Regions from separate parts of the Bacillus sp. WC2503 genome, predicted to be linked through region 3. Evidence: riboswitches for the same ligand, from Rfam matches in the RefSeq annotation. Region 3 holds a riboswitch; each other region holds the start of a gene.
The links. A riboswitch is a leader RNA that binds a small molecule or an ion and turns the genes downstream of it on or off. The one in region 3 is predicted to bind magnesium.
Positions count from the first base shown of each region.

Region 1 (10,150 bases), 2.3 Mb from region 3:
GAAATTAGCATGATATAAACCATAACTTTTTGAGCTTTTTTATGCATCGTTAAACCTCCTTGCAAATCAGTACACCTTCATTGTAACGAGAAATGAAACTGTGGACAAGGGGAGAGAAAGGACAAATTTCGGGAAGGGGTTGCAAAATATAACAGGAAATTTAAGTATGCATAGAGAATATATTAAAAGATAGATTGTGAGTTTTTGTTTTGCAAGCTGAGGAATGGAGATACGATGATGAAAATATATGAGACAGGCCGCTTACATTTAAGGGAAATCGATGAGTCGTATGCTGAAAAAATTCTTCAATATTACGACAGAAATCGTGAATTTTTAAAAGCTTGGGAAGAGTATAGACCGGAGGATTTTTTTACGTTAGATTATCAAAAGAAAAAGCTACAAAAGGATAGAAAAGAGTTTACAGAAGGTAAGATCATTAGGCTATGGATTTTTAAAAAAGGTGATGACACGAAAATAATTGGCTGTATTTCATTTAATTTAATCGTTCGTGGTATTTATCAATCTTGTGTACTCAGTTATAAATTAGATAAGGAAGAGTTAAATAAAGGTTATACGACAGAAGCGCTTAGAAAAGCAATTGCAGTTGCTTTTGAGGAATTTCATTTACATCGTATAGAAGCACCAATTATGCCGCGTAATTTAGCATCTATACAAGTAGTGACGAAAATAGGCTTCCAGTATGAGGGTGTATCTAGGAAGATGTTAATGGTAAATGGAGTGTGGGAAGATCATATGCGCTGGGTATTGTTAAATGAGTAATCGAAAGCAGATGGTTATCTAGACATATAAACCGTCTGTTTTTTGTCTTGTATTTCGAAACTTTTGCGGAATTCTGTTATAATTAGTAGTGTTACATACATAATGGTAGTGCAGGAGGCGCAGTCTTATGATTAATCAAGAACGTTTAGTAAATGAATTTATGGAATTAGTACAAGTAGATTCTGAAACGAAATTTGAAGCAGAAATCTGCAAAGTATTAACAAAGAAATTTACAGATTTAGGTGTAGAAGTATTTGAAGATGACACAATGTCTGTAACTGGTCATGGTGCAGGTAACTTAATTTGTACTTTACCAGCAACAAAAGATGGCGTGGATACAATTTACTTTACTTCTCATATGGATACAGTAGTTCCTGGTAAGGGAATTAAGCCTTCTATTAAAGATGGATATATCGTATCAGATGGTACTACAATTTTAGGTGCGGATGATAAAGCAGGATTAGCGTCAATGTTTGAAGCAATTCGTGTGTTAAAAGAGAAAAATATTCCTCATGGTAAAATTGAATTTATTATTACAGTTGGAGAAGAATCTGGACTTGTTGGTGCAAAAGCATTAGACCGTGAGCGCATTACAGCGAAATATGGTTACGCATTAGATAGCGATGGAAAAGTTGGTGAAATCGTTGTTGCAGCTCCAACACAAGCGAAAGTGAACGCAATTATTCGCGGGAAAACAGCTCATGCTGGTGTAGCACCAGAAAAAGGTGTATCTGCAATTACGATCGCAGCGAAAGCAATTGCGAAGATGCCACTTGGTCGTATTGATTCTGAAACGACTGCAAATATTGGACGTTTTGAAGGTGGTACACAAACAAATATCGTTTGTGATCATGTACAAATCTTTGCAGAGGCTCGTTCTTTAATCAACGAGAAAATGGAAGAACAAGTTGCGAAAATGAAAGAAGCATTTGAAACAACTGCAAAAGATATGGGTGGTCAAGCAGACGTTGAAATAAACGTTATGTACCCAGGATTTAAATTTGCTGATGGCGACCACGTTGTAGAAGTTGCAAAACGTGCAGCTGAAAAAATTGGTCGCACACCTTCTCTTCACCAAAGTGGTGGCGGAAGTGATGCAAACGTAATTGCAGGACACGGTATTCCAACAGTTAACTTAGCGGTTGGTTATGAAGAAATTCATACAACAAACGAGAAGATTCCTGTTGAAGAATTAGTGAAAACAGCAGAATTAGTTGTTGCAATTATTGAAGAAGTAGCGAAGTAATAAAATAAAAAAGACGTGTGAACCAATTATGGTTTACACGTCTTTTTTATTTTGATTCAACTGCTTTCACTAGGCGGATAAACCAATATAAGAAAATCCATGGCAGTATATAAGTTGTTACGATACTTAGTAAACGAGGGAGGAGTCCAGCTGTATTAATATTAAAAATGGGGAGTAGTAAGTAATTAATTAAGAGGATTAATATAATAATGAGAAAGGTAGAGTTAAGTTTACTATTAGATTTCATAATAAGTCACTCATTTTACAATAATATCCATATTTCGTATTAAGTATAGCAAAAATAAGGATAAAAAGAATAAGTAATTATTATATTGTACATGAATTTGGTATAATGAAGGAACAAATGTTCTTTTGAGGGGGGAGTACTATGCGAGAAATGTATCCGAAAAATGGCCGTGTTATTTTACATGTGGATATGAATTGTTTTTTCGCATCTGTTGAAATTGCTCATGATTCATCATTACAAGGAAAGCCATTAGCGGTTGCTGGAAATGAAAAAGAGAGAAAAGGAATTATTATAACGTGTAGTTATGAGGCGAGAGAATATGGAATACGTACGACGATGCCTCTTTGGGAAGCGAAAAGGTTATGCCCACAATTAGTTGTAAGGCATCCAAATTTTACATTATATCGTGAAGCTTCATTTCAAATGTTTCAAATCCTTTCCCGTTTTACAGAAAAGATACAACCAGTCTCTATAGATGAAGGATATTTAGATATTACAGATTGCTATGCACTCGGTTCGCCTCTTGAAATAGCAAAGATGATTCAACAAGCGTTGTTAACAGAGTTACAGCTTCCGTGTAGTATTGGAATTGCTCCAAATCTTTTTCTAGCAAAGACCGCTTCAGATATGAAAAAGCCACTTGGTATTACTGTACTTCGAAAACGTGATATTCCAGAATTGATTTGGCCACTTCCAGTTGGAGCCATGCATGGAATTGGTGAGAAAACAGCTGAAAAATTAAATGATATTCATATACAGACAATTGAACAATTGGCAAAGGGAGACGAGCATATCATTCGCGCTAAAATTGGAAAGCACGGTGTTGATTTACAAAGGCGTGCAAAAGGTATGGATGATAGAGAAGTTGATCCGAGTCAAATGGGACAGCATAAAAGTGTCGGTAATTCGACGACCTTTTCAAAGGATATGGATGAAGAGAAAGAGTTACTTGATATGTTAGAACGTTTATCAAAATCAGTGAGTAAAAGATTACAAAAGCGAACTCTTGTCAGCTATAATATTCAAATTATGATTAAATACCATGATAGGCGAACGGTAACACGGAGTAAGCAATTGAAAAATGCAATTTGGGAAGAACGCGATATTTTTCAAGCAGCATCCCGTTTATGGAAGCAACATTGGGACGGTGATTCCGTTCGTTTATTAGGTGTTACAGCTACTGAAATAGAGTGGAAGACAGAATCGGTGAAACAATTAGATTTGTTTTCATTTGAAGAGGATGCGAAAAAAGAACCGCTACTTGCTGTCATTGATCAAATTAATGATAAGTATGGAACACCGCTTTTACAACGAGGTAGTCAACTACTACGTAAGCAAGAGAAGTCGTTTCAACAAAAGTTAGAAAATAAGTTTATGTAGAAGGTGTCATGAAGTAGTAAATAGCATGACACCTTTCATATTTAACTTGCTTCTAAATCTAAAGAAGTCCTCCACCCAGCAGCAGTAACGCCAGATTCTAATAACATTCTACTTACTATTTTTTCAATTAAGATAGCCGCATTTGTCTTGCAATGTAATGTAGCCTGTATACAGACTTTTTGCTTAGAATCTACATCTTCACTATATAACTCTTTTAAACCGAGACCTTCTGTACTTACCATGTGCATGAGTAAAAAACGAATATGTGCTTCATTTTCTTCGGAACAAGTAAGAGAAAGGAAGTAGTTTGTTTGTTCAGGTGATTCTTCTTTTGATTTTTTATTCATAAAGAGAGCGATCGGGCGAAGTAGTATATTTGCTAGTAAAACGCCGGTTGCACCTAATATAGCTGCAAGGAGAAAACCAGCGCCTGTAAGAGTACCGACAGCAGCACACCATAAAGTAGCCGCAGTATTTTTTAATCCTCTAATACTAAAACCGTCACGGATAATCACACCGCCTCCTAAAAAGCCAATCCCACTAACAACTTGAGCAGCAATACGTGAGGGGCTAGCATCATGATCAAGCATGACGGATAATAAAACAAATATACAGGCACCAAGTGATACGAGAGCATTTGTCCGTAAACCGGCCATCCGGTGTCTCCATTGCCTTTCCATTCCGATGCAAGCACCTATAATAATTGCGATAAATAATCTTAATACAATGTCATACCATACCATCATGGTCACCTCCATACATATAAGTACGTGTGATGTTTTTAAGAATGAGTGGGGAGTACCACTCATTCTCGTTTTTATCCCGCTATTTGCGGGCAGTAAGACCCCCACTGATTAAAGTTTCACTTTATAACCAGCTATGAAACTTTTTAATATAAACTTTTTTCAGGAATTGTGTTAAGAAAGCATAGCCTAATAGTATTCCTACTAGCCAAGGGAAATAGCTAAGTGGTAATGCTTGTAAACCAACAGCCGCACCAAGTGGTGAGAATGGAATATAAATTCCGATTGCCATAATACAAGCGGTTAATAACAGTACCGGTGCTGATGCAGTACTTTGAATGAATGGAATCTTCTGTGTTCTTATCATGTGAACGATTAAAGTTTGTGTGAGCAGTCCAACGACAAACCAACCAGATTGGAATAATGATTGTTCGCTAGGTGTATTTGCACCGAAGACATTCCACATGACTACGTATGTGATAATATCAAATATGGAACTAATTGGGCCGATACAAATAATGAAGTTCCGTAAGTTTGCAGTATCCCATTTTCTCGGTTTTTCTAAAAATTCTTTATCCATTTTGTCCCATGGAATAGACAGCTGTGAAATATCGTAAAGCAAGTTTTGAATTAAAAGGTGAATGGCAAGCATCGGTAAAAAGGGAATGAAAGCACTGGCCACTAACACACTAAATACATTTCCAAAGTTAGAGCTAGCCGTCATTTTAATATATTTTAAAATATTTCCGAACGTAGTGCGTCCTTCTAAAATGCCCGCTTCTAATATAGTTAAACTTTTTTCAAGTAGAATAATATCGGAAGACTCTTTTGCGATATCAGTTGCAGTATCAACAGATATTCCAACGTCAGCATCACGTAATGCTACGGCATCGTTAATACCATCCCCCATATAACCTACTGTATGACCGTTCCCTTGTAAGGCACGAATAATGCGAGATTTTTGCATTGGATTTATTTTTGCGAACACTGTTGTTTCTTCGGCTAGTTTTGCTAATGCTTTATCTGGTAAAGAATCGATCTCGTAGCCAAGGATAGGCTCACCAATATCCAATCCAACTTCTTTACAAACTTTTTTTGTAACAATTTCATTATCACCAGTTAAAATTTTTACTTGTACACCATGTTTCTGTAATGCTTGAATAGCAACAGATGCAGATGGTTTCGGTGGATCTAAAAAGCCAATATATCCAGCGAGAATCATATTAGTTTCATCTTTTACCGCGTACTCTTTATCATTTATTTTTCTATTTTTTTTATAAGCTACAGCAATTACACGCATACCTTCGCCATTCAATGTCTCACTTAGTTGTTTGACATTTGAGCGCATTTCCTCGGTAAGTTGAACAATCTTTCCGTTTGATTCAGTGTAGTTACAAATGGATAAAATTTCTTCCACGGCACCTTTACAAACCATTGTATGTTCACCTGAGATGTCTTTGACGATGACGGACATGCGACGGCGGGCAAAATCAAATGGAATTTCATCTAGTTTTTGAAACGTTGAAGGGTCGAACATTTGTTTTTCTTCTGTATGCTCAATAACAGCTTTATCTATTAAATTTTTCAATCCAGTTTGATAGAAGCTATTTAAATATGCAAACTGTAATACACGATTGCATGGATTACCAGTAGGATCTAAATGTCTAACAAGAACAACTTTATCCTCTGTCAATGTCCCAGTTTTATCTGTACAAAGAATGTTCATCGCGCCTAAGTTTTGAATAGAATTTAGCTGTTTTACAATAACTTTTTGCTTAGACATGTTCACAGCACCTTTAGCTAAATTAGCAGTTACAATCATTGGTAACATTTCAGGTGTAAGACCAACTGCAATAGCGATAGCGAAGAAGAAAGCTTCTTGCCAATCACCTTTTGTGAATCCATTAATGAGAAGGACAATGGGCGCCATAATAAGCATGAATGTAATTAAGAGCCAGCTTACTTTGTTTACACCTTTATCAAAGCTTGTTTCTGCGCGCTTCCCGATTACTTTATTCGCTAAAGAGCCGAAATACGTATCGGTACTTGTTGAAACGACAACAGCTTTTGCGCTACCACTTACAATATTCGTACCCATAAAGCAAAGGTTTTCCATATCGAGTGGATTGAAATTTTTTTTCATATTTTTTGGTAAGATATGCTTGTTTTCTGTATGGTAGCAGTTTTCGTATTTTTCTACAGGAAGTGCTTCCCCGGTTAATGAAGACTGATTAACAAATAAATCTTTAGCCGATAAAATACGCACATCAGCTGGAACGATGTCACCGGCTGAAAGTGAAATAATATCGCCAGGTACAAGTTCTTCAATTGGAATTTCTATTGTATAATTTCGATTTAAATTCGTTACGTTTTTTGTTTCGTGTACAAATCCATCTATTCTAAAGACGCTCGCGGTTGTTCGAACCATCGCCTTTAATTTATCCGCGGCTTTTTGAGAGCGGAATTCTTGTAAAAAGCGAATCGTTGAACTTAGAAGTACCATTACAGATACGACAATTGTTCCTTGCATGTCATCTGTGAAAAAAGAGAGCGCTCCAAGAGCTAATAAAACAAAAATAAATGGATTTTTAAATGCCAGCAGAAATTGAATGTACCACGGCAATGTTTTATTATGAGCAATTTCGTTCGGACCATATAAAGAAAGTCTACGGGACGCTTCTTGTTTAGAGAGTCCATTTTCTGTAGTTTCTAGAAGTTTTAATGCAGAGTTTATATCTTGTGTTGCAACTTCCACTAATACTTTGTTATTTGTTTGCATGCTATCTTGATCGTAAGCATGCTTTGTTTCTTGTCTTTGAAAATTAAACATCGGTAGTTCCTCCTTTGTCATGAAGGAGGAAACAAACTGTTACTCGACTATTTAAAATTAGGAGGAACAGCTTCTTTCCTACCTACATGATGAAATATTAACGTAAAACATATGGGTATCTGGGCCGAATCATCACTTGCCACTGTTCCTCACCTCCGTCCAATTTAATAGTTTCTGAATATGCTATGTTTGTTTCATAGTCAGGTGCATAAAGACATAAAAAAGACCTTTACTCACAACGAGTAAAGGTCTGAATTCACAGTTGAAAAACGTCCACACGAAAGCCTGTTAGTAAACATAGCTAAAAACAGTTTTTGTGTATGACAAAATACATGCACCTCTCCCTCGTTGAGTTTTAGCACTGTATAGCATAGGTACTGAAACCAGCTACGTTAAAAAAGGCCTTCATTCCGACCTTTCCTGTTGACCCATTGGCGTCTCTCGACATTTTTGGGCAGCAGCGTTTCTCTATACAGGAGCCTCACCTAACAGAGACCATATTCAATTACATGTTGAATGTTAGCACTGTAAAATCGTAGTGTCAATATCTTTTTAATCTGTTTTTTTGAAAAATCAAATAGATTTATGAAGGGTATATAGTATGAAATAAGTTGTATTTTTTGAGAATAAGTTGGAAAAATAAAAAATAATGAATATAAATAAAAAGCACTCATTACAGTGCTTTTTATAATAGATTATGAGATTGTAGGATTTTCAAAAATAACAATTTCTGAGTTATTTGTTGTTGAAACGCGTTGTGCGTAATATGTTAAAGCTGAAGAAATATATGTTGGTAATGTCTCATTTGTATGTGATGTTGTATATTCATGGATTAATTCTTTTAAAGTCGTCCATTCTAATTGTGCTGGGTGATCAGACACGAAAGAACTTACCCAGCGATCAAATGAAGATGAAAAATCAGTTTGTAAACGAAATACTTCTTTCATAATAAAACGCTCCCTTAAAATGTAGTACAATCATTTTACCACAAAACACGAACGATAGCTAAATTTTTTGAGTATAACGTTCGTGTTATATAGTTGTCTAGATGATTGGTTATGTAAATTCAATTTGCCATTTGAAATAACATTCCGTAAGATGAAAGATAGATTATATAAAGAGCTGGAGGAAAGAAAGTGGAATTTGTATTTTTAGGAACTGGTGCAGGTGTTCCTTCAAAAGGAAGGAATGTTTCAGCAATTGCTTTGCAGTTGTTAGAAGAACGAGGACAGACTTGGTTATTTGACTGTGGCGAGGCGACGCAACATCAAATACTACATACGTCTGTACGTCCACGCCGCATTGAAAAAATATTTATTACGCATTTACATGGCGATCATATTTTTGGATTGCCGGGTTTATTGGGTAGCCGTTCGTTTCAAGGTGGAACAACAAAATTAACAGTGTACGGACCAAAAGGAATTAAACAATTTATTGAAGTGGCATTATCAGTAAGTACGACACATGTGAAATATCCACTTGAAATCGTTGAGATAACAGAAGAAGGTACTGTGTTTGAAGATAATGAGTTTTATGTAGAAACGAAAAAATTGTCACATGGCATTGAATGTTTTGGATATCGTATTGTAGAGAAAGATATACAAGGTGTTCTTTTAGTCGATAAATTGCTCGAAATGGGAGTGAAACCAGGGCCAATCTTTAAGCGTTTAAAAGATGGAGAAGTAGTTGAATTAGAGAATGGTACGATACTAAATGGAAAAGATTTTATCGGTCCGCCTCAAAAGGGAAGAATTATTACCATTTTAGGTGATACACGATATTGCGAAGCGAGTAGAGAGCTAGCACAAAATGCTGATGTACTTGTTCATGAAGCAACTTTTGCGGCAGACGATGAACAACAAGCGCATGATTATTTTCATTCCACATCTAAGCAAGCTGCGAGCATTGCACTTCATGCAAATGCGAAACGATTAATATTAACTCACATTAGTTCTCGTTATCAAGGAGATACATATAAGGAATTATTGAAAGAGGCACGAGAGTTATTTCCTAATACAGAAATAGCGACAGATTTAAAATCATTTCCAGTAGAAAAATAATGATTTTTGGAAAAATGGTAACATTAGGTTACCATTTTTTTATGTCTAAAAAATTTTAAAAATAAAACTGTTATTATTTTATACTTAAACTTGGATGATACAGAAACTTAGAATGGTTTGAATATATAGGATAAAAATACGTAATAATGATTATTTAGAAAAACTGTTATATAAGTCAGATGACATACAAGTAATACAAATAGCAGAAAGGGACTTTTATTCAGAACTTTTAAAATTCAACAAAAGTAAGCGTTTTATAAAAAACAAGCTATAATGAGGGCAGATTACAATTTATTATAAGTCACATGCATATTAGTCATTGTCGTAACAAGTGAAGTTGACTAAAACATGAGAGAGTAATATGGAGATTATAATAGGAAAGATATCATTATTTGTACTAAGTCTTTTTTACTTTTTAGCTAAACGGTATGATTAGCTAGTGTAGCTGTTGCAAGTGGTTTAGTAGAAGCTTTTTTAATAATAAGTTGGTGGGGATTTAATTGGTATACCACTCTTTAAAAGAGTTCAGAACATCAGCAGGTAGTCTAGGTTGAGTAGCGGGTGCAAATTTAGTTGTATTAACAATGGTTATATCACCTGTTTATGCTATGCTTGCAATGGCTTCTGTGTTAAACTTTGGATTGCTACCAGGATTTATTGCTGGTTATCTTATATCGTTTTAAATGAAAGTAATGCTATATTTCTTATGTATTATGGTATCTGGTATTATTTCAGGATATTGGTTCATTTTATTCAAAAACTATCCAATTCGTACAGCGGAACAAATTCGTGGTAGAACTGGAACAGCAACAAATGTGGCAGCTTAATAAAATAGTAGAATAAATTTTTTTCATAGAGGTTTAG
Region 1 is NZ_JBQYMD010000001.1:3,392,483-3,402,632, reverse strand. It holds gene prli42 (stressosome-associated protein Prli42) at 1-47, opposite strand, end outside; gene ACUN26_RS17350 (GNAT family N-acetyltransferase) at 235-780, shown strand; gene ACUN26_RS17345 (tripeptidase T) at 908-2,026, shown strand; gene ACUN26_RS17340 (hypothetical protein) at 2,073-2,273, opposite strand; gene ACUN26_RS17335 (DNA polymerase IV) at 2,415-3,653, shown strand; gene ACUN26_RS17330 (MgtC/SapB family protein) at 3,695-4,396, opposite strand; gene mgtA (magnesium-translocating P-type ATPase) at 4,521-7,226, opposite strand; M-box (ykoK) riboswitch at 7,559-7,726, opposite strand; gene ACUN26_RS17320 (DUF3932 family protein) at 7,922-8,173, opposite strand; gene rnz (ribonuclease Z) at 8,363-9,286, shown strand; gene ACUN26_RS17310 (hypothetical protein) at 9,970-10,113, shown strand.
Region 1: it holds a riboswitch for magnesium, as region 3 does, so the genes downstream of both, mgtA (magnesium-translocating P-type ATPase) here and ACUN26_RS05985 (FtsW/RodA/SpoVE family cell cycle protein) in region 3, are expected to answer to the same signal.

Region 2 (10,150 bases), 270 kb from region 3:
TACACAACAACGCAATTACTACTTTTAACTATATAGTCAACCCAAATAACATCCCTGTTACAAATACGACTACAACAAATACCGTCACAACTACTGTCCAAAATGATAATGTCATTGCCATAAAATCTGTTGGTGTAACAAATGCCTTACCTGGTCAAACTTTAACGTATACAATTACGATTACGAATAGCGGTAATGTAACGATTGAAGACCTTCTTGCCAGAGACACCTTACCAATAGATACGACTTTTGTTGTTGGTAGTGTTACGATTAACGGAATCAATCAGCCTAATGAGAATCCTGAAAATGGTATTACATTAGGTAATCTTGCTCCTAATGAATCTGTTATTATTACGTTCCAAGTGACAATATCTTCTTCTACTCTTCAATCTACAATTAATAATAATGCTTCTGTTTCCTATACCGTTATCATCGATCCAACAAAACCACCTATTACAATTACAAAACAAACAAATACCGTTACAACGACAGTCATTGATCCGATGGTTCGCATTGAAAAAACAGCAGACAAATCTATCGCCGTTATAGGAGATATCATTACATTCACATTAGCGGTATTTAATCACTCCCCAATCCCGACAATCAGTACTTCTGTTGTAGACAGTATTCCAGCTGGTACAACATTTATAGAAAACAGTGTAACAATTAACGGTACTCCAGTTCCAAATGTTCGTCCAGACACTGGTATTAATATTGGTTCTTTATCTGCAGATACAGTAGCAACTATAACATTTCAAGTTCTCGTAACTTCTATTCCTTCAAACAGTACAATTATAAATTCTGCAATAGTTACCGCTGCTTTTCAATTGACACCACAGGATCCAATTATTACTTTCATTGTTAATTCAAATATTGTTCGTATACCAGTTCAATTTGCAACTGCAACAGTCACGAAAAATGCTTCCGTCAGCTCAGCTTATTTAAATCAATATTTTGATTACACGGTGCGTATTACGAATACTTCCGAGATTTCACTTTCAAATATCTCGTTACAAGACACCATTCCAGCAGGTTTACAATTTATAAACGGCACTGTCTTCATTAATGGGGAACGCTCGCCATTAGCGAACCCGAATATCGGTTTCCTAGTTGCTACTAATTTGGAACCGAACGAAACAATTATCGTGTTATTCACAGTACAAGTGATAAGTCCACCTATTCATAATGAATTTAAAAACACAGCAAACGTTTCTTTACAACTTCAAGTCTCGCCTACCGATCCACCAATTACAGTAACCGTTACAAGTAACGAAAACATCGTCACCTTTATTCCAGAAAATCCAGATGACACACTACCAAATTTTAATTGTTTCTTTGACGGTGAACGTTTCATACGCATTACTCCTCGAAATATACGAAATTACTTTTGGACTTGGATTTGGTGGCGTTAATCAAAAAAGAAAAAGCTTGTAGTTCGGATAATATACAAACTACAAGCTTTTTTCATAAACAAAATTATCAATTACTAGCAGCACTATATGCTACATGTCGTTTCTCAATCCGTTCTTCAATTTCTTTCATATTCTCTTTATTAGTTAGTAGGGATTGTTTATTTTCTATTAATAATTGTTTAAAGGATTTTCTCACTTTTTTTCGCATGTTTATTTTCCTCCTTGGGGGATGGTTTATATAAAAGATAACTTGAAACTTTAATCAATGAAAGGATGTACCCTCACTAATTATTAGCCTACATCAATCGGGCCTTTACAGGGAGTTACTCTTCCATCATCACTCTTTATTCAGCGATAATATTGATATAGAAGTCCCACCGCCCGTTAATGCGGGATAAGGATTTATCTGTGTAGACTTATAATAATTGATTGTTGTGAAATCCATTTGAACTTCACATGAAAATTCCGTTTATTTTCTGACAACTTTGTGAACAAAAAAAGAAAGACCGATTCATTCTAAATCGGTCTTTCTAGTATTTATAACATGTTTATTAATATTTCAGGTCTTCCCCAATTCATTTCGTTACATACAAAGCGTAGTTTTTCTTCGTCCATTGTGTGTAACCCTTCTTCTAACGAACATGAAATTGGAACTTCACAATGAATTTGCGCTAATTGTAAAGAGATATTTAAATTCTCTAAATCACTTTCAATTTTTGTACGCTGCGCTTTCGTTAATGATGCTATATTTTCTAGTACTGCCGATACTGTGCCGTATTCTTGAATAAGCTTATACGCTGTTTTTTCACCAATACCTTTTACGCCTGGATAGTTATCACTCGTATCTCCCATGAAAGCTTTCGCATGGACAATTTGCCAAGGTTCTACACCTTTCTCTTCCATGATTTTTTCCGGTGTGTAATACTCGTAATTTCCAATTCCTTTACGAAGAAGCATAACTGTAACATTCGTATCAACAAGTTGAAGTAAATCTGTATCACCTGTCAAAACATAAACTTCTGCTTCATTGCAATATTGTTTTGCAAGCGTACCAATACAATCATCCGCTTCATAACCTTTCATGCCTATTACAGGCATAGATAATTTCGCAGTCATTTCTTGCACTAAATCAAATTGCGGAATTAATTCTTCTGGCGGTGCTGCACGATTTGCTTTATAATTCGAGAAAGATTCCGTTCTAAATGTCGTACTTCCCATATCCCAGCACGTTACAATGTGCGTTGGTTCGATTGCTTGTGTTGCTGTTAATAAATGCTTCATATAACCATGAATCCCGTTCGTCGGGGTACCATCTTGTCGTTTCATAAATTGTCCGTAGACACTTGTTGCGTAAAAAGCACGAAATAATAGTGCCATACCATCAACTAATAATACTTTTTTCATAATTCCTCTCCTACTAACAAAAAATAATAACCTCACGTTATCACGTAAGGTTATATAAATAGATTACCATTCTACGTTTTTTCAACTTTGTCTATTATACATTGTTTTTATATATTTAGCATCATTAACACATTAAGACGTTCTACTGCAACAAGTATGAAGTATTCCTGAATACGTATTTTTACCTGTTGAAACAACTACAGCCTTTGCATTTCCACCAATAATATTAGTACCTTTAAAACATACATTTTCAAGTTCAAGTGGATTATAGTCTTTCATCCGTTTTAATGGAATAAATCTTTTACGTTCAAGGTGGTAGCAACTTTCAAATTTCTCAACATTTGCATCGTTCCCTGTCAACACAGATTCATTTACCAATAAATCATTTGCATAAATGATACGTACATCTGCCGGTACTATATCACCTTCTGAAAGAAAAATCATATCTCCTGGTACAAGTTCTTGTACTGGTAACTTCATCATTTTCAGTTCGTTATTTAGCCCTGTACTACTAGCACATTCTACTCTAGACACAGTAATTGTTTCACATTGCAATTGATCACGCACATGTTGTTTTGAAAAACCTGGAATCATTCCACTTAACTTCATTATTACTTCTGCAATACGCGCTCTTTTTGAAGTCAATTCATTTCGACCGTATACTTGAATACGTTTTTGCGCCTCTTTCATAGATAATCCGTCTCTTGTTGTTTTAAAATACGCAAATACAGATTTTACATCTCTTGTTGCAATTTCAATCAATAAATCTTTATTTTTTTGAAGCATTGTTTGTTCTTTCATTGATTTTTTACTTTGTTTATATGACGTGTTACCCACAGTTTTGTTTACATATAACATATTATCGTCTCCTCCTTTACAACATAGGAAGAAACGCTTTGTTTCTCAATTTATCCACTTTACCGTGAAAGTGTCTAGCGCTTAATTATGTATATAAACGCTACATTATGATAAATATAGAGGGAGGAACAAGTCGTTTCCTGCCTACATCATATATTTTTGATTTGAAGTATATGGGTAACGGAACCGAGTCAGAATTTGACATGCTCCTCACCTCCTCGTTTATTTTTATAGTTTATATTATGAAATGACTCATAGATTGGTAACAAAAAAGACCCTTACTCATAAGAGAGCAAAGGTCATTGCATACACAAATAAACGATTCCTAATATAATTAGAAATCTACGGACCTCTCCCTCGCCGAGTTTTAGCACTGTATAGCATAGGTTCATTACCAGCTACGTTAAGAAAAACCTTAATTCGATCATTCCTGTTGACCCATTGGCGTCTCTCGACATTTTTGGGCAGTAGCATTTCTCTATACAGGAGCCTCACCTAACAGAGACTTATTTTAATTACATAGAAAATGTTACTCTTATTTAAAATAGATGTCAACACTTTGTATGGAAACTTTTCCTTATTACAGAAAAGCCCTCTCTGTTGTTAGCCTATTTTCTCATATATAGTACAAGTTAGCGAACAAAAAAAACTTACGTATAAAACGTAAGTTTTTAGTAAGTTACACAACCAGCAATTACAATACCAATTGAAAGTGATAAAAACATAAGAAACAGGCCGACTGCTTGATTATCTTCTTCAAGGCTTTTATTTATATTAAAGCGTGGTGTAAGCCACTCAGCTAAATAATAAACAATAATTTGGGCCAAAATACCAACCGCTCCCCACGAAACCATATCCAAAAGTGAAATGGAATTAGCGGCCGTTGAATATAAAACGATAGCTAGCCCGAGTACCCTTCCTCCAAGTACATAACTGACCGCTTTGTTACCCTGAGCCATTAACTTAAATTCTTTCACTTTCGTTGTCACTTCCATAAGGAACAAACCTATACATAAAAGTACGAGTGATACTGCTAAATATAGTAAAAAATTAATCATTTATTTTCCCCCTTCGTAATACCTACTGGTAAATAATAAGATTCATTTCCTGTAATCTTTTCCCCAGCACGTATACCGATACTGCTCGCTTTTCCAGCGATTAAAAACGCCCCAAACACATACGATAGTTTCTCCACTCCTTTTTCAGTTTCCAAACATACAACTGGAAGCTCTATATACTTTTGAAATATCGGCAATGACGTTTTATATGTTTCATGTGCATTTCGAATCATAATATTCGTGTCTTTATCGCGAATTGTAATTGTGTCACCTTCCCTACCAAACGAAGGTTTTTGAACGAAAGAACCTTTTCCTAAAAATAAATCTGGTTCTAAATATGTAGGTAGCATATATTCTTTAACCCACTGTTGTTCCTCATTTGTATAAAAAGCCCCTTCTTCTGCTAATCCCCAAATAAGACACTGAATTGATTTTGGCTGAAGTAAAAAGGCAGACAAAGGATTTATAATAAAGAGATTTCCGTCTTTTACAAGTTGCAGCAGTTCCACACCTACCAAATCTCCTGTTTCAGGATCTTGATCCTCAATTAAATCTTCTATCGGATACGTTTGGCGATATAAAACATCAATCTTCGCCCCATCTTTATCAACTAGAGCATCTTTCGTAATTCTAAGTTCTGACATTGGCACTACTTTATTTTCAACATGGCATAACTGACTTAAATACATAGTCGTATTCCAATCCTCAATATGTTCATGATGTGCTGTAAAAACAACATTTGGATTGTCTAATCCCTTTGTCGCTTCCATTACAGCTTTCGTAACACCAGAAGATAGTAATCGTTCTTGATCCGAGTTTGGATCATCATAACCTAGGTTTTCACAAACTTTTCCATTCATTTGAAAGCATTCCATAATAAAAGTTGGTGTATCACTATTAAACTCAAGCATTTTAATTTGGTTATCAACCGTTATAACGAAATCAAATCGTGAAATAACAGATTCAGGATATAATCCTATCATTCTAATGAATGATAAGCTCGCAGGAGGAAAACCAAGCTCAAGAAGCTGTTCGTCACTTAAATTTCGCAAAAGTCTAGCAGTCTTAAAAAATATTTTACCCATTCGTTCAGTCGCTAAGTGTAATTGTTCCAAAGTCTGATTTGTTATAGAAAAAACATGAAACAAACTATATTCACATTCATATAAATCCGACCAAAAATTCGGATATTTTAAATAAAATTCTTTTCGATCCCTTATGTATTGCGACATATTTTAGCCTCCAAATCCTCCCTTTGAACCGCTTCCAATTCCACCTTTAAATTCAGCAGACGATTGATACGATTTAAACGCCGATGAATTTTTAAAAGTGGATTTATTTTGATAGTATCGCCCACCATAGAAATAATGCCCACGATAACCTGAACTACTATCATCACACTGCCATACCCCAAGTTCATCATCCCAATCCCAATCAGAACAACTATTATCATTCGGTTTTGGGGGAAGATCTTGTGCGCAACCAAATAAAGTGCCAGTCATTAAAGACGTTACGACACCACCTACTAGCCATTTCGTTTTTGTCACCTTCGCACTCCCCTTTTTAAATTCTATTCCTATTATATAGGATGGCATGATAAAGTAGAAGAAAAAGGAAGAAGAGGGTAACTAACTGTTACGATTTATTTAACCGATTATAACCAATGTTAATTAAATATATCAGTAAGCCCTGCTAGTCAAGTGATTGGCTAGTAGTGAGGGTTAACTGCGGGCAATCCCTAAAGCTGATTGAACTACAACGTGGCTAGAAATAGCGAGCGTGAATGTCGCGAAAGCAGAAAAAATCAATCAGATGATGCAAGGTTAAATCCTAAACATTAGAACAATGGGTCTTCCGCCTCGAATCATCTAAGTCAAAAGTGATAAGATGAACGTTCAACGACTATCTCGTATAACTGACGAGAGTACATCACAAGCCTATGGTGCTGGAAAAATCCTCTATCCCTAAAGAGATAAACATATAGTCTGCGCTCATGTGAAAACATGAGAAGTTCATAAGAGAACTGGCTAAGGAATTGCGCCCTTAGTTGAACGAGATAAATTTAATTAAATCTATCAAACCTCATTGAATATACCGAACATACGTACTATTGTAGGTTCAATGAGGTAAGAATAATAATGAAATTTTTACGAGTTAGTCAAGTATCAAAATTAACAGGTTTGCATCCGAGTAGTCTTACGAGAATGCTGGTGGAACACGCTACTATTCAGAGGAATCCATCTTTCATTATCTAAAAGGTGAGTGTCCGAATAATCGCACAGTAAAGGAGTAGGCTTCTGATGATATTGGCGAAGAAAGTCAGACTAATTCCAACGCCTGAACAAGAACAAGTGCTTAGAAACCATGCTGGTGCTGCAAGATTTGCTTATAACTATTGTAAAAGAATGAGTGATAGATACTATAAGCTATTTGGAAAATCTGTTTCACAGTTAGCTTTACAGAAACGATTTACAAAGATCAAAAAGCGAAAGAGATCTGAGTGGTTAAAAGACATCAATGCACAAGTTCCCAAACAGGCTTCAAAAGACTTTGATACGGCGAGAAAAAATTCGTTCAAAAAGTACAAAAATGGTTATCACACTTCTTATAAATCCAAAAAAGATTTAATTCAAGGATTTTATGCCAATTATGAAAGACTGGTTATAGGAAAGAAAGTAGTTCATATTCAGTCCATTGGAGTAGTGAAAACAAGCCAACAGCTACCAAGAAACAAAAAAACATCCAATCCAAGAGTTACATTTGATGGTCGTCACTGGTGGATTAGTGTAGGGTTCCAAGAAGACTATGAATTACAAGAACTAACCAATGAGTCGATTGGTGTGGATGTTGGTTTAAAAGAGCTGTTTGTAGCTTCTAATGGTACGAAAGAACGAAATATAAACAAAGATGCTAAGGTTAAAAAACTTTTGAAAAGGAAAAAGTCAGCGCAAAGAGATATGTCTAGGAGATTTAAAAAAGGTGTGAAAATTCAATCTGCCGGATATGAAAAAGCTAAAGCTGAGCACCTGCGGTTATCTAGGAAAATTATGAATATACGAAATAACCATATCCATCAAGCAACAGCTACATTGGTGAAAACCAAACCAATGAGGATTGTTGTGGAAGACTTATCTATCTCAAACCTGTTAAAAAACAAAAAACTATCGAAGGCACTTTCCTTTCAAAAATTAAACTTCTTCTTTCAATGTTTGTCATACAAGTGCGAGAAGTATGGCATTGAGTATGTAAAAGCTGATAAATGGTTCGCTTCAAGCAAGATTTGCTCATGTTGCGGAGTTAAATACGACCATTCAGTTCAACCAGAAGGACAGTGGAGTTTAAAGATTCGTGAGTGGCGTTGTGTTCCATGCAATAGCCATCACGATAGGGATGTAAATGCTTCGATAAATTTATCAAGATGGGTAAAATAAATGCTTGATAATAGGAGGTAACGATACTGCCTCGTGTGGAGTGTTATACCCCTCGTCCCTTTGGGGTTGCGAGAACACGATGAAGCACTAACTTGTGTAAATTTGATTGAATTATATAGATTTAGTTAAGTTTATCGTATCGGATAAAATGCGCTTAGAATATCGACTTAATGATGAAACGAAAGGGTATCCTGCTTTATGGAACTACGCCAATATTTCTAATTCTGAAATTATCGCACGCATGACTTGTGAATATTTTATTAAAGAGAAAAATACTTATGTCGTTACTGCAACTTCGGTTGATCCAGACGGAACAGCAGTTATTTATATTCAAAAAGATGTTTTCGCCAATGACCCTTCAGACCCTACATACTCCCACATCGGTTTTGAAATTAGAGAACTAAGTGAAACGAGTTCAAGCTTAGTAGATAGTCAAGATGTATGGAACTACGAAGAAATTTTACCATCTCTTCATTCAGATATTATATATATTCAGCGAGACGGCATGTCTATGGAATTCTCCTTAGATTCAAGAGAGATTGATGAAGACAGAAAGTGCTACATTTATTACGGAAACTTCACAGGTGAATCAAGATAATATTGATATATCTATGCAACAAAAAAACCTTACGTATAAAACGTAAGGTTTTTATATAGCCCCACATATGCCGTTCTCTCTAGATGTCCATAAACCTGCTCTCACAGGTGGATGCTCTCACAAATGTTTGTAACTTCCTTCTTAAAAAGATGGCATGTTAGCTACATTTAAATATTGAACTTCCATATTAAACTTATTGGTTTAAGACATGCATAAGCTACGTACACCGTAGGAATTTTATATAAGGTTAGTTGAAATAAGACCCCCGCACGTGCCGCTCCTCGTAAATGTCCAAAAACCCGCTACTCGCAGGTGGATGCCCTCACAGTTACCGTACATCTTCCTCCACAAGGAAGGCTTGATGATGGTCGCTAAATATTGAGCTTCCGTATAACTAACATCGGTTTTAGACATAAATAAGTTACGTACACCGCAGGATGTATTATTTACTTGTCGTTATATTATCACATTGTTTCCAATGTGTAAAATACAAAGTTTTTCGAGCAATCTCTTGCTTGTGACCTTATTTTAATACAAATTATTTTTGCATGCAAGTGATTAATCTTCTTCTTTTGCAATTTGATTTTCTGGATAAGAAATCCAATCACTCCAGCTACCTGCATACAATTTAACATTTTGGAATCCAGCCAATTTTAACGCAATGATATTTGGACATGCCGTAACACCAGAACCACAATATACAATGGTTTCCTTATCTTTCGACAGATTTTGGAATCGTTCTTGTTGCTCAGCTTCATTCTTAAATTGTCCTGATTGCAACATTCCATCCTTCCAAAAATAGTTTGCTGCTGTCGGAATATGTCCTGCTTTATGATCGACAAGTTCCTCTACACCAGCATAACGTTTCGGCTCTCTTGAATCAATTAACGTAACATCTGCACCTGCCTGGATATTCTCTCTTACTGTTTCCATCGATACAAGCATATGATCTTGTATGTTTGTTTTGAATGTTTTTCGTATAACAACAGGAATTTCCGTTGTTGTCAGTAGTCCATTCTCTTTCCAAACCGGGAAACCACCATCTAATATATATACTTTCTCATGTCCTACATAGTTACATAACCACCATAAACGAGCAGCATTTGCACCAGCTTGACTGTCATACGCAATTATTGTCGTATGTTCATCAATACCAACCTCCGAAAGCTTGTCCGCAAACTCTTCAATGCTTGGCAACGGATGGCGGCCACCATGTTCTGCTATAGGACTTGATAAATCTAAATTCAAATCAAAATATAACGCATGAGGAATATGTTCTTCTTCATACTTTTCTCTACCCCAATTAGGATTCGCTAAATCAAAACGACAATCGATTACACGGACGTTCTCATCTTCTATATGCTCACGTAACCATTCGACTGTAACTAT
Region 2 is NZ_JBQYMD010000001.1:853,889-864,038, reverse strand. It holds gene ACUN26_RS04675 (DUF7507 domain-containing protein) at 1-1,412, shown strand, start outside; gene ACUN26_RS04670 (FbpB family small basic protein) at 1,480-1,620, opposite strand; gene ACUN26_RS04665 (5'-3' exonuclease) at 1,950-2,816, opposite strand; gene ACUN26_RS04660 (P-type ATPase) at 2,949-3,674, opposite strand; M-box (ykoK) riboswitch at 4,019-4,184, opposite strand; gene ACUN26_RS04655 (DUF350 domain-containing protein) at 4,346-4,732, opposite strand; gene ACUN26_RS04650 (glutathionylspermidine synthase family protein) at 4,729-5,964, opposite strand; gene ACUN26_RS04645 (hypothetical protein) at 5,968-6,279, opposite strand; gene ACUN26_RS04640 (RNA-guided endonuclease InsQ/TnpB family protein) at 7,033-8,163, shown strand; gene ACUN26_RS04635 (hypothetical protein) at 8,312-8,761, shown strand; RNA gene ssrS (6S RNA) at 8,816-8,999, opposite strand; RNA gene ssrS (6S RNA) at 9,021-9,203, opposite strand; gene ACUN26_RS04620 (sulfurtransferase) at 9,320-10,150, opposite strand, start outside.
Region 2: it holds a riboswitch for magnesium, as region 3 does, so the genes downstream of both, ACUN26_RS04660 (P-type ATPase) here and ACUN26_RS05985 (FtsW/RodA/SpoVE family cell cycle protein) in region 3, are expected to answer to the same signal.

Region 3 (10,150 bases):
AATTCTGTATTCCTAGAAGAATGATAGTAGCCATCACTATCTTTGAAATGGAATAAATTACTAGTACAATAACTAAATGAAAGGAAAATAAATCCAAACAACAGGTTTTATTTGCTTTTGTAGGCATTCTAACAATAGGAGGTGTTTCGTCTGTTACAGGTTGCCCGCCAATCTGTAGTAAAGCTTTACTTAAATGTTTTCTCTTGAAAACTGTATTTTAAATGTACTCTATACGTAAATTGATTCATTTTTTGCATCCGTATTCTTTGTTTCGTGTATCTTTTGCCTTGTCTTTAATGCTTTATATTTTCAATGATTGCTTTTTCTTTTGATTTAATAATTTCTATCTGATATATATTACTATTAACTTCCTAATATTTTTATGCTTATCTATATAATAAAAAGAATTTTAAGAATTGAGACCAGCCAATTATATATATATTTTCTCAGCCATTATGAATGCTTCATCCCTTGCCACGGATTTTTACAATGTTATATTTTTTTTACTGTGTTTATTTTATTGTTTAGCAATAATTCTAATGAAAAAACAACAGATTGATTTACGGAATCAGTCTGTCCAAAACGAGAAAGAATTCATCCATTAAAAATAGAATCTTATATTGATAATCATATATTATGATTATCAAACTTAATTTTATTGAAAATTGAAATATTAAGTAGTATTCCTATTGCTATTAAATTAACCATTAAAGAACTTCCACCAAAACTTACAAATGGAAATGGGGTACCCGTAAGAGGAAGTATTCCCGTAATACCGCCTAAATTAACAACAGATTGCATACCAATCATACAGCCTATACCAATTGCTATAAAACTTCCAAAGGGATCTTCACATAGCTGTGCAATTTTTAGTGAGCGAAGAACTATAGCTAATACTCCGGTCATTATAATGAATACACCAATAAATCCTAATTCTTCAGAAACGATTGCCATTATAAAATCAGTATGTGGTTCTGGGAGATAACCAGTTTTTTGAATGCTATTTCCGAATCCACGTCCAATAATTCCTCCTGAGCCAATGGCAATAAAAGAATTTACAAGCTGATATCCATTCCCTTGTGCATCAACAAAGGGATTGAGAATCGTAGTAATACGTGTCTTTTGAACTTCTGACAAACTAAATTGAATCAAAAAATATAAAATAGGTAACCAAAAAATAGAACCGAGTATAGTTCTTTTAATTAATAGATTTATATTTATTCCCGAGCAAAGAAATATGCTACAACCTATACCTAATATTAAAAGAGCAGATCCTAAGTTTGGCTGTTTATAGATTAGGAAAAAAATTGTAGCTAAAAAAAATAAAAGTTTTCCGCCCCCAAACCAAGTTTGTTTAACTGGTCCTTGTCGCAATGCAAAAAAACGGGCTGTTACAAGTATTGTTCCTAATTTAAGAAATTCAGCTGGCTGTATTCCAAAGATCCAAGATTGAGCATTATTTACGACCTTTCCTTTCCATAAAACCATAATTAACAAAAAAATTCCCCCAATCATAATACAGGTTGAGACTATTCGTTTTTTCCATATTTCATATGGGAGAATAGCACAAACTATTAGCCCAATTGTTCCTAAAAATAGCTTTGTTAATTGAGAATCGACAAAGTGCCTACTGTTATAACCGTAATGTTGAACAGCTACAATGGAGCTCGCGCTATACATCATGATAATACCTAAAGTACATGTTATGAATAGAGGGAGGAGCAATAGATAATCGAGTTTTAATATTTTTTTCATTTTTATATCCTCCTGATTTACATTAACACTTAATATTACATTTGCTAATGAATAGAATCTTGTTCTCACCAATTAATAAATAGTATTTTTGTTTTGAGAGATCCTATCGCTTACACCCTGTTTTCTTACGTAAAAATCCCCCTAGTTACATACTAGGGGGATTTCAAAATGGCATGACTAAATAAAGCTTTTCTCCCCCTAGTAGAGCTTTGGCACTATACAACGTAAAGTAATGGAAATTCATTACTTAGCTATCTTAAGAAGAGCCTTAATCCGACAATTCCTGTTCTACCCATTGGCGTCTTTCGACATTTTTGGGCAATAGCCTGTGTTTGTATAGGAGCCTCACCTAACAGGTTTAGCAATATAAATTTTATGTGTTAGTTTCGTGTAGCCAGCATAAATACTTTTTTTTTGCTTGTCAAGTAAACGTATTGCTAACTTTATATTCTTTATTGCTTTATAAATCTTTGAGAAATGATTTGAGAAATTGTATTTAATTGTCTCATATAGATACATATTTGCGACTTGGAATGTATAATTTGATTAAGTAGTTTAACCATATAAATTTGATAAACAGTAAAGAAGATATTAATCATAAAATAAGATTTTTTGAAGAATGTTCTTTTGAAGTACGGTATGACTAATGATGTAACTTCTGCTATAAAGTTACAAATTAATCATAAACAATACGTTTCTTATACGAAATTTCATATGTTTTATAACGTTTTTTTGAATTAATTGTATTTAAATTTCAAATTTGTAATAGAATCTAATTACATTTCTCTAAAAAAGAATTTTTTATGAATCAAATCGAAAGTTAGTTGACAAATATTAAATTCTGGTTTAAATTTTGAAGTAATTCAATAATCTTTGTTAGGTGAGGCTCCTGTATAGAGAAACGCTGCTGCCCAAAAATGTCGAGAGACGCCAATGGGTCAACAGGAACGGTCGGATTAAGGCCCTTTTTAATGTAGCTGGTTATAAAAACCTATGCTATACAGTGCTAAAACTCAACGAGGGAGTGGTATACGATTTGATAGAAAGGCACCTCTGGGATTTTTGCAGAGCTGTCTTAATAATCATTTATTTGTATTGTAAAAAAACCTTACTCCTTTTTGAGTAAGGTTTTTTTGTTTAATGTTATTTATTTTTATCTTGTCTATATTCAAAAAGGAGGTAGTTCTTAATAAATTGCTTGCAATGTAACTATTAATGCTCTAATCAAAATTTTAGACAGATAAAATAATACAAAACCACTCATGAAACTCTAGAGTCTCCCTTAGCAATATGAGGAGGAGTTAACATGAAGAAATTATTAAATGAATTACTTGTAACCCAAAATGATTTGGATGCAGATAAAGTTTTACGTCATCCGTCGTATGATGTTGCGCAAGAAATAAAACGGTTTTCAATTGAAGATCAAGTCATATTACTAGATAAGATTCCTGTATTAAAAAGCTCAAAAATTCTTCAACATTTGAGTATAGAAGAAAAATATAATATCTTAATTCACTTATCTGAAAACAAAGCTAAAAAATTACTAAATTTACAACCGATTGATGAAACAGTAGATCTACTTCTTGCGGTTCATCCGGAAAAACAAGCTCAATTAATGGCGTATCTAAATAAAATTACAAAACATAATGTAAAAAAGTTAATGGCTTTCAAACCTGAAACGGCAGGAAGTCTTGTCACAAGTGATTATGTTGCAGTTAGAGGGAATTGGTCAGTAAAAATGACATTGAAGTACATTAGGGAACATTCTGAAAATGTAGAATCAATTTCTTATATTTATGTTCTTGATAGTCATGGTTATCTTAAGGGAATCGTTTCCATACATGAATTATTACTAGCAGCAGATGAAGAGATATTATCTAATATCATGATTCGAGAGGTGATTTCAGTACCCGCTGAGGTTGATCAGCAAGAAGTTGTAAAAAAGCTACTGAATTATAATTTAGCGGCAATACCCGTAACAACAGCAAATAATGAAATGATTGGTATTATAACATTTGATGACGTAATGAATGTTATGGAAGCAGAGGCTACAGAAGATATCCAAAAGTTAGGTGGAAGTGAACCATTAAATCAATCTTACTTTGAATCTAGTATTTGGAGCATTTTCTTTAAACGCCTACCATGGTTATTGCTTCTTTTTGTTGCTGAAGCATATACAGGTACAGTACTAAAGTATTTTGAAGACGAAATTGAAACAGTAGTTGCCCTTGCTTTCTTTGTTCCATTATTAGTAGGTACTGGAGGGAATACAGGAACACAGGTTGTAGCAACAATTACTCGTGCAATCGGTATTGGAGAGGTGAAATTTAAAGACATTTTCCGTGTAATGAAAAAGGAATTTGCAATTGGTATGCTTCTCGGACTTGCACTTGGGGTAGCTGGGCTCATTCGTGCTTATATGTTAGGGGTTGGAACAGAAGTTGCACAAGTTGTAGCAATCACTTTATTATTTATTGTTATTTGGGCTTCGCTTGTCGCAGCTGTTTTACCTTTAATTTTGAGAAAATTTAAATTAGATCCTGCAGTCGTTTCTGGTCCATTTATTACAACATTTGTTGACGGAACAGGATTAGTAATATATTTCTTGGTTGCAAAAACGTTATTAAATTTGTAAATATACACTGAAATAAATACGAAATGTAGAATAAGTATTTTGCCTTGCTTGCTAAGACATAGTGGGGAACTCGGGAATAAGGAGAACAAACACTTTTGTCTTTAGGTAAATAATATTTTAAAGGATTCATTGAATGTAATTAATGCCGGAGGATAAAACTATGAAACATCTAAGAAAAATCTTCAAACGAATTTTGCTCCTTCTTTCTATTTTCATGCTTATTGGCATAGGAATATTATTTGGTACTAACTATGGCCGAGATTTTCGTGTAACAATTGCTGGGAGTATACTAACTTCTCAGCATCCACAATATGCGAAATATACATTCCTATCCCAAAAGGAACTAGATAAATTACAAGATAGAATTAATCATCCAAAATGGTTAAATAGTGATGAGAATATTTATAAAAAAATAGCAGGAAAAAGATTAGAAGAATTAAAAAATCAGCCAATAAAAATTGACGTAGAAACGATTAAAAGTAACAAAGATAGTCGCTTTCTTTTCGAAGGAAAATTAGTCACTATTAGTAACCCTTTCAATGTTAAACTTGTTAGCCATCAAGGAACACAGGGCGATAAAAGAGGAGAAAAAATTAGCGTAATGGCAAAACGTAATCATGCACTTGTTGCTGTGAATGCAAGTGGATTTGCCGATGAAACAGGAAGGGGTGGAGGAAATATTGCAACTGGAATAGTAATAGAAAATGGGAAAGCAATTGATACAAATATAGATAAAAATACCCCTACAATTATTACGGGCTTAACAAAGTTTGGACAAATGATAACAGGGAATTATTCTACCCAACAACTTTTGGATAAACAAGTCGTTTCAGCAGCAGGATTTATGCCACAGTTAATTGTTAATGGAGAAAAAATGATTACAGAAGGAGACGGTGGTTGGGGCTCTGCTCCCCGAAGTATTATGGCGCAAAAAGAAGATGGCACAATAATGTTTCTAGTGATTGACGGTAGGCAGACACATAGCATAGGAGCTACGTTAAAAGAGTGTCAAGATATTCTATATGAAAAAGGAGCAATAAATGCAATGGCTATGGATGGAGGTTCTTCTGCTACGCTATATTTAGGAGGAAAGGTTATAAATTCACCTTCTACATTATCCCATGAAGATCGTTATTTACCGAATGCTTGGATAGTAACAGCAAACCAAAAACAAGAAATAAGGGTGACAATAGATGGGGAAAAAATAGATACTAAAAAATCAGATGAATTTGATGCAAATATTTCAACTGATTTATAAATTCTTAAATAAATGAAGGTTTAATTAAAGTTTAAAAACTAACATACAAAGAGTGTAATAAAATTGAAAGTTTTATCATTTAACATTCATTAAAGAAAAGCGTATAGAGATACTCAATCATATGGAAAATCTCCAAGAAGTTAAAAGAAGGATAAATAATGTATACAGCTTACACTCATATTCAATTATATGCTTTTAATCTTATAGTATTTGCTACAGCTATGTGAAATGGACAACCTGTAAAAATAATTGTTGTGATCAGATGAGTAAAGATTAATGTGCAGAGTGAATTAGAAATCATACCTGAAGACATTTCATCAAACATCAAAGCAACACATTAGTCGCTTTGATGTTTGTAATGATAAAAGGGTGATAAAAAACATAAACAATAGGTGTATCAAGCAAAGGGATAATACACCTTAAAACTACATTGTTAAACAACATGCGTCATCGTGTAGTATATCTTATTTATCTTTAATTATTTTAGGTTCAATATTACATCTTATAAATCGTTTTTTCTATGATTTCCTAATTTCCAACTCTCGTCTTTTTATTCAATCATAATTACTATTTTAAGGATGTTAAAGTAACTCCAATACTAAACGTAAAAGGAATAATAAAAGGCATATGGCATTTTGTGTCACTCTTTTTTACACTTCATAACAAATAAGGATAAAAGAACAAAGTAAGTTATGCTTTTAACCTTTACTGATAGGAGAAAATGTTTGTATAGACCCACATACTTATTATTTGGTAATGTATGAAAGAAATTAAAATGATGAGATATAGACTTATAACTAAACAATTGAATTAAACAATAATATTTTGAAACAAGAGTAAAGTTAAGGTGGGGATAACTATGAATGCTAACCCAAAAACGTCCTTATTGGCAGCATGGATTAGTGTAATTAGCAATATATTTCTGACTCTCATCAAAATTATAGTCGGTTTACTTTTCAAAAGTCAGGTATTATTAGCCGATGGGATTCATAATGCTGCCGATGTTGTAGCATCCGTAGCCTCATTGGGATCAATGAAAATTTCAAACCAGCCAGCTGATGAAGATCATCCTTATGGACATGGTAAAGCAGAAGTTATATCATCAGGAATTGTAGCTGTGATTTTAATTTTAGCGGCTTTATTTATGGCTTATGAATCGATAAAGTCATTATTTGAACCAGCGACAGAACCCCATATAATTGCTTTTATAGCAGCGATTATTTCATTAATATGGAAGCAAATTTTATATGTATACACAATACGAATTGGTCGAAAAACAAGAAGCAACGGGCTTATAGCAACTGCTTATGATCATCTTGCTGATGTTTATGCCTCAATTGCAGCTGTAATTGGAATTGGTATTGCTTTGATAAACAATATCTATTCCATTCCATATGCAGCTTATGGGGATCCTTTAGCCGGTATTATTGTTTCTTTTTTCGTATTAAAGTTAGCGATTAGTATGGGGAAAGAAGCAATATATATATTAATGGAAGGTGGTATTCCTACCGAGAAATGTAGTGAATATAAGAGAGTAATTCAGGCCCATCCTTTTGTAAAAAGAATTGATAGAATGCGCGCACGTGATCATGGTCACTATGTATTAATTGATATTAGAATTAGTGTTCCGGCACATTTAAGCATCCAGCAAGGACATGATATTTGTAGGGATATAAAAACCACTATTATAAATCAGAACCCAGAAATATATGAAGTACTAATTCATTTAAACCCATGGTATGAGGAGAAGTAGGTTTAATGAATTATAGATAGATAGATATAAGTAAGTAAGTAAGTAAGTAGTTAAACCGTCCTTTTTAGATATTGGAGAATTGGTCGACTTGTATAATGTCCATAATTAAAAAACATTTATAGTTATGAGTACAATACATCTCAACTACATTATTTATAGAAGAAAAAACGTCCTATTAAAATATAGGACGTTTTTATCTATGATTTACTAATTTCCCAACCTTCGCATGTTTTCTCTAATTCAATTACAATTACCTTTTTAGAATCTTTTTTATACAAAGCATCAACAAAATCTGAAAGATAAATATCATTGAGGGGAATGAATTAATATATGAGGGTTCATTTTCAATATTTAGCTCTCAAATGAAGCAACTTTAGTATTCAATCAAAAGTCCATTGTCTATGAAACAACTAAATTTTTAAACGGCTTTAATAGACATCTACCATTTACATAGACGGATGTCTATTGTATTTTTGGCGGCAAGATTAAATAGCTTTTTTGTTACTTTACAATAAAGTATACTTAATATTAGTAATTCATGTAATTAGGAGTGGTTTCTATATTTAGAGAAAATACAAAAAGGATACTTCTGTCATTAGTAACAAATCCAATACTAATAATTGTATACGGGATTTTTTGTTATGAGTTGGCCTTATACTGTCAGTACGGAAGAATGAATTATAATATTTACATTTTGTTATTATGTATAGTACTTTTTATATCCATAACTACATTTACTACAATGCGGGTGATAAAAAATAGAGAATATGAATCTAAAAAATTAACTAATTCAATAGCATGGAGATCCATTTCTATTATCATTATTGTTGCAATTACATCATTTTATGGGATGCAGATTTATAAAAGTGCAATAAATTACAATGGCAAATTGGCATGGTTTGTAGAAAAGTTAAAACATGAAAGGTCAGTTAAACTTAAACATAATAATATATATAAATCTGGAGTAGAAGGTATTTTTGAAGATATAAATAAAAAATATCCTTTGCCAAAGAAATTGTATATGGCAACTGATTTTGATCTTACATTTCATTCAGATGGAACAATTACAGCGTTTGATACATTTGTTTATGGGAAAAATGTTGATGGGAAAGAAGAAACTTATTTAATCTCTTATAATGAGAAGAAATCAGAAGATATTACTATAATACGAGACGGATACGCAAAGCCTGATTATAATGATGATAAATTAGTAGAACCTTTAATTAAAACGGTTAAGGCGATTCCAGTTAAGCAAACGGTCAAAAAATGGAATGAAAGTAAGTATGGGTTGATTTATTATGGAAAAAGAAATTGGGGATCCAATACAGAGGGAATTATTAATATTACTGAGGATGGTAAGGGGCAGAGTCTTAAAGAAGCAGCTTCTGATATCATTGGATATACTGTATCTATATTTGTCCCTGGAAAAGAGAAAGAGCTAGTCCCTGCTAGATATAATTTAATAAGTGACGCAAGTTGGAGTAAATCAAAGACGCCTCCAAAAGAAGATAGGCTTAAAGAGAAGGAACAACAAGATTTAAAGAATGAAAAAGAACAGTTTTTCCTATCGAAAGAAGTTGGTTATAAACTAAATATGACAGATAAAGCATTAGGGAGCGCCTTTTATTCATTAAGCAGGACTAGTGATGAAGGGGAAACATGGGAGGTTATTAATCCAGACCCATTTAATAGGGGGATTGGTAGTGTATCAGGAATCACTTTTATAAATGATAAACTTGGTTTTTTAGGAGCAGTTAGACCTTCTGGTAATGAGGGAGAGTTATATCGCACAGATGATGGGGGGGTATCTTTTAAAAAGGTAGAATATCCGCCGCATGAAGTGAAATTAGATTATACACAGTCCGCAATAAGTCCTTTTGATTCTCCTAGTATGCCATATGAGAAAGATGGGGTTTTTAATATGTTAGTTGGACAAGGGGCAGATGGAGACTACAATGGCGATAGTAGTGCACTTTATCAATCAAAAGATAACGGAGAGACATGGGAATTTGTAGAAGAAGTGAAAAAGAAATAGTCAGAATGTTCTTTTGAAAAATAAGGTAACTACTCAGCTATACATTTTATTTAGAAGTTTGGTAAGGAGTATAATTCCAGCGATGAAGATAAAAATGGACCTACACCTCGCTGCCTTTCTTTGTTTTAAAGCTTTGCGCGTGGCAGGAAAAGGCACTGACTGCCTCTATGCATGGCCAGTCCCTCTCGCCCATTTAAAAAGATGCTTTTCTGGCTTTTTTCATAGAGGGGCTGAGTAGTTACTAAAAGTAAATAATTTAAATCGAACCATAAGCTTGCCGGCAAATTTATGGTTCGATTTTTTTTAGGGCAAAGATATCGTTCTAAACGGGTATCACCACATCGCTATCAACTTAAAAGAGTGAACACCAAAAAAATGAAAAAAGAGCTGACTTTTGATGAGTTTATTTCTGTAAATCTAAAAAATTTTAGTTTAAACTTTCTTGTTTAAATAGTTTGGAGTTTCATGTCTTTCTACAACAGATGGGGGAAGGGGTTAATCCCCATTTTCCCGAGTTTACGTTAAATTCACATTTAACGTAAACAACAATTGTAGGAATCTAAAATTTTCATTTATCTAATCTAACAAGAGACCGTTTTTATATACTAATTAAAGTAGAATTTTAACTATGTATTTTTTATATAATAAAATTAAATATGTAATGAATAATGCATGACATTTTAAACCACTACTCTAACAGAGAAAATAATGAAA
Region 3 is NZ_JBQYMD010000001.1:1,126,274-1,136,423, forward strand. It holds partial or broken gene ACUN26_RS05980 (ISNCY family transposase) at 126-308, shown strand; gene ACUN26_RS05985 (FtsW/RodA/SpoVE family cell cycle protein) at 628-1,755, opposite strand; M-box (ykoK) riboswitch at 1,943-2,119, opposite strand; M-box (ykoK) riboswitch at 2,621-2,788, shown strand; gene mgtE (magnesium transporter) at 3,062-4,390, shown strand; gene ACUN26_RS05995 (phosphodiester glycosidase family protein) at 4,551-5,648, shown strand; gene ACUN26_RS06000 (cation diffusion facilitator family transporter) at 6,508-7,401, shown strand; partial or broken gene ACUN26_RS06005 (DUF4878 domain-containing protein) at 7,599-7,688, opposite strand; gene ACUN26_RS06010 (WD40/YVTN/BNR-like repeat-containing protein) at 7,952-9,436, shown strand.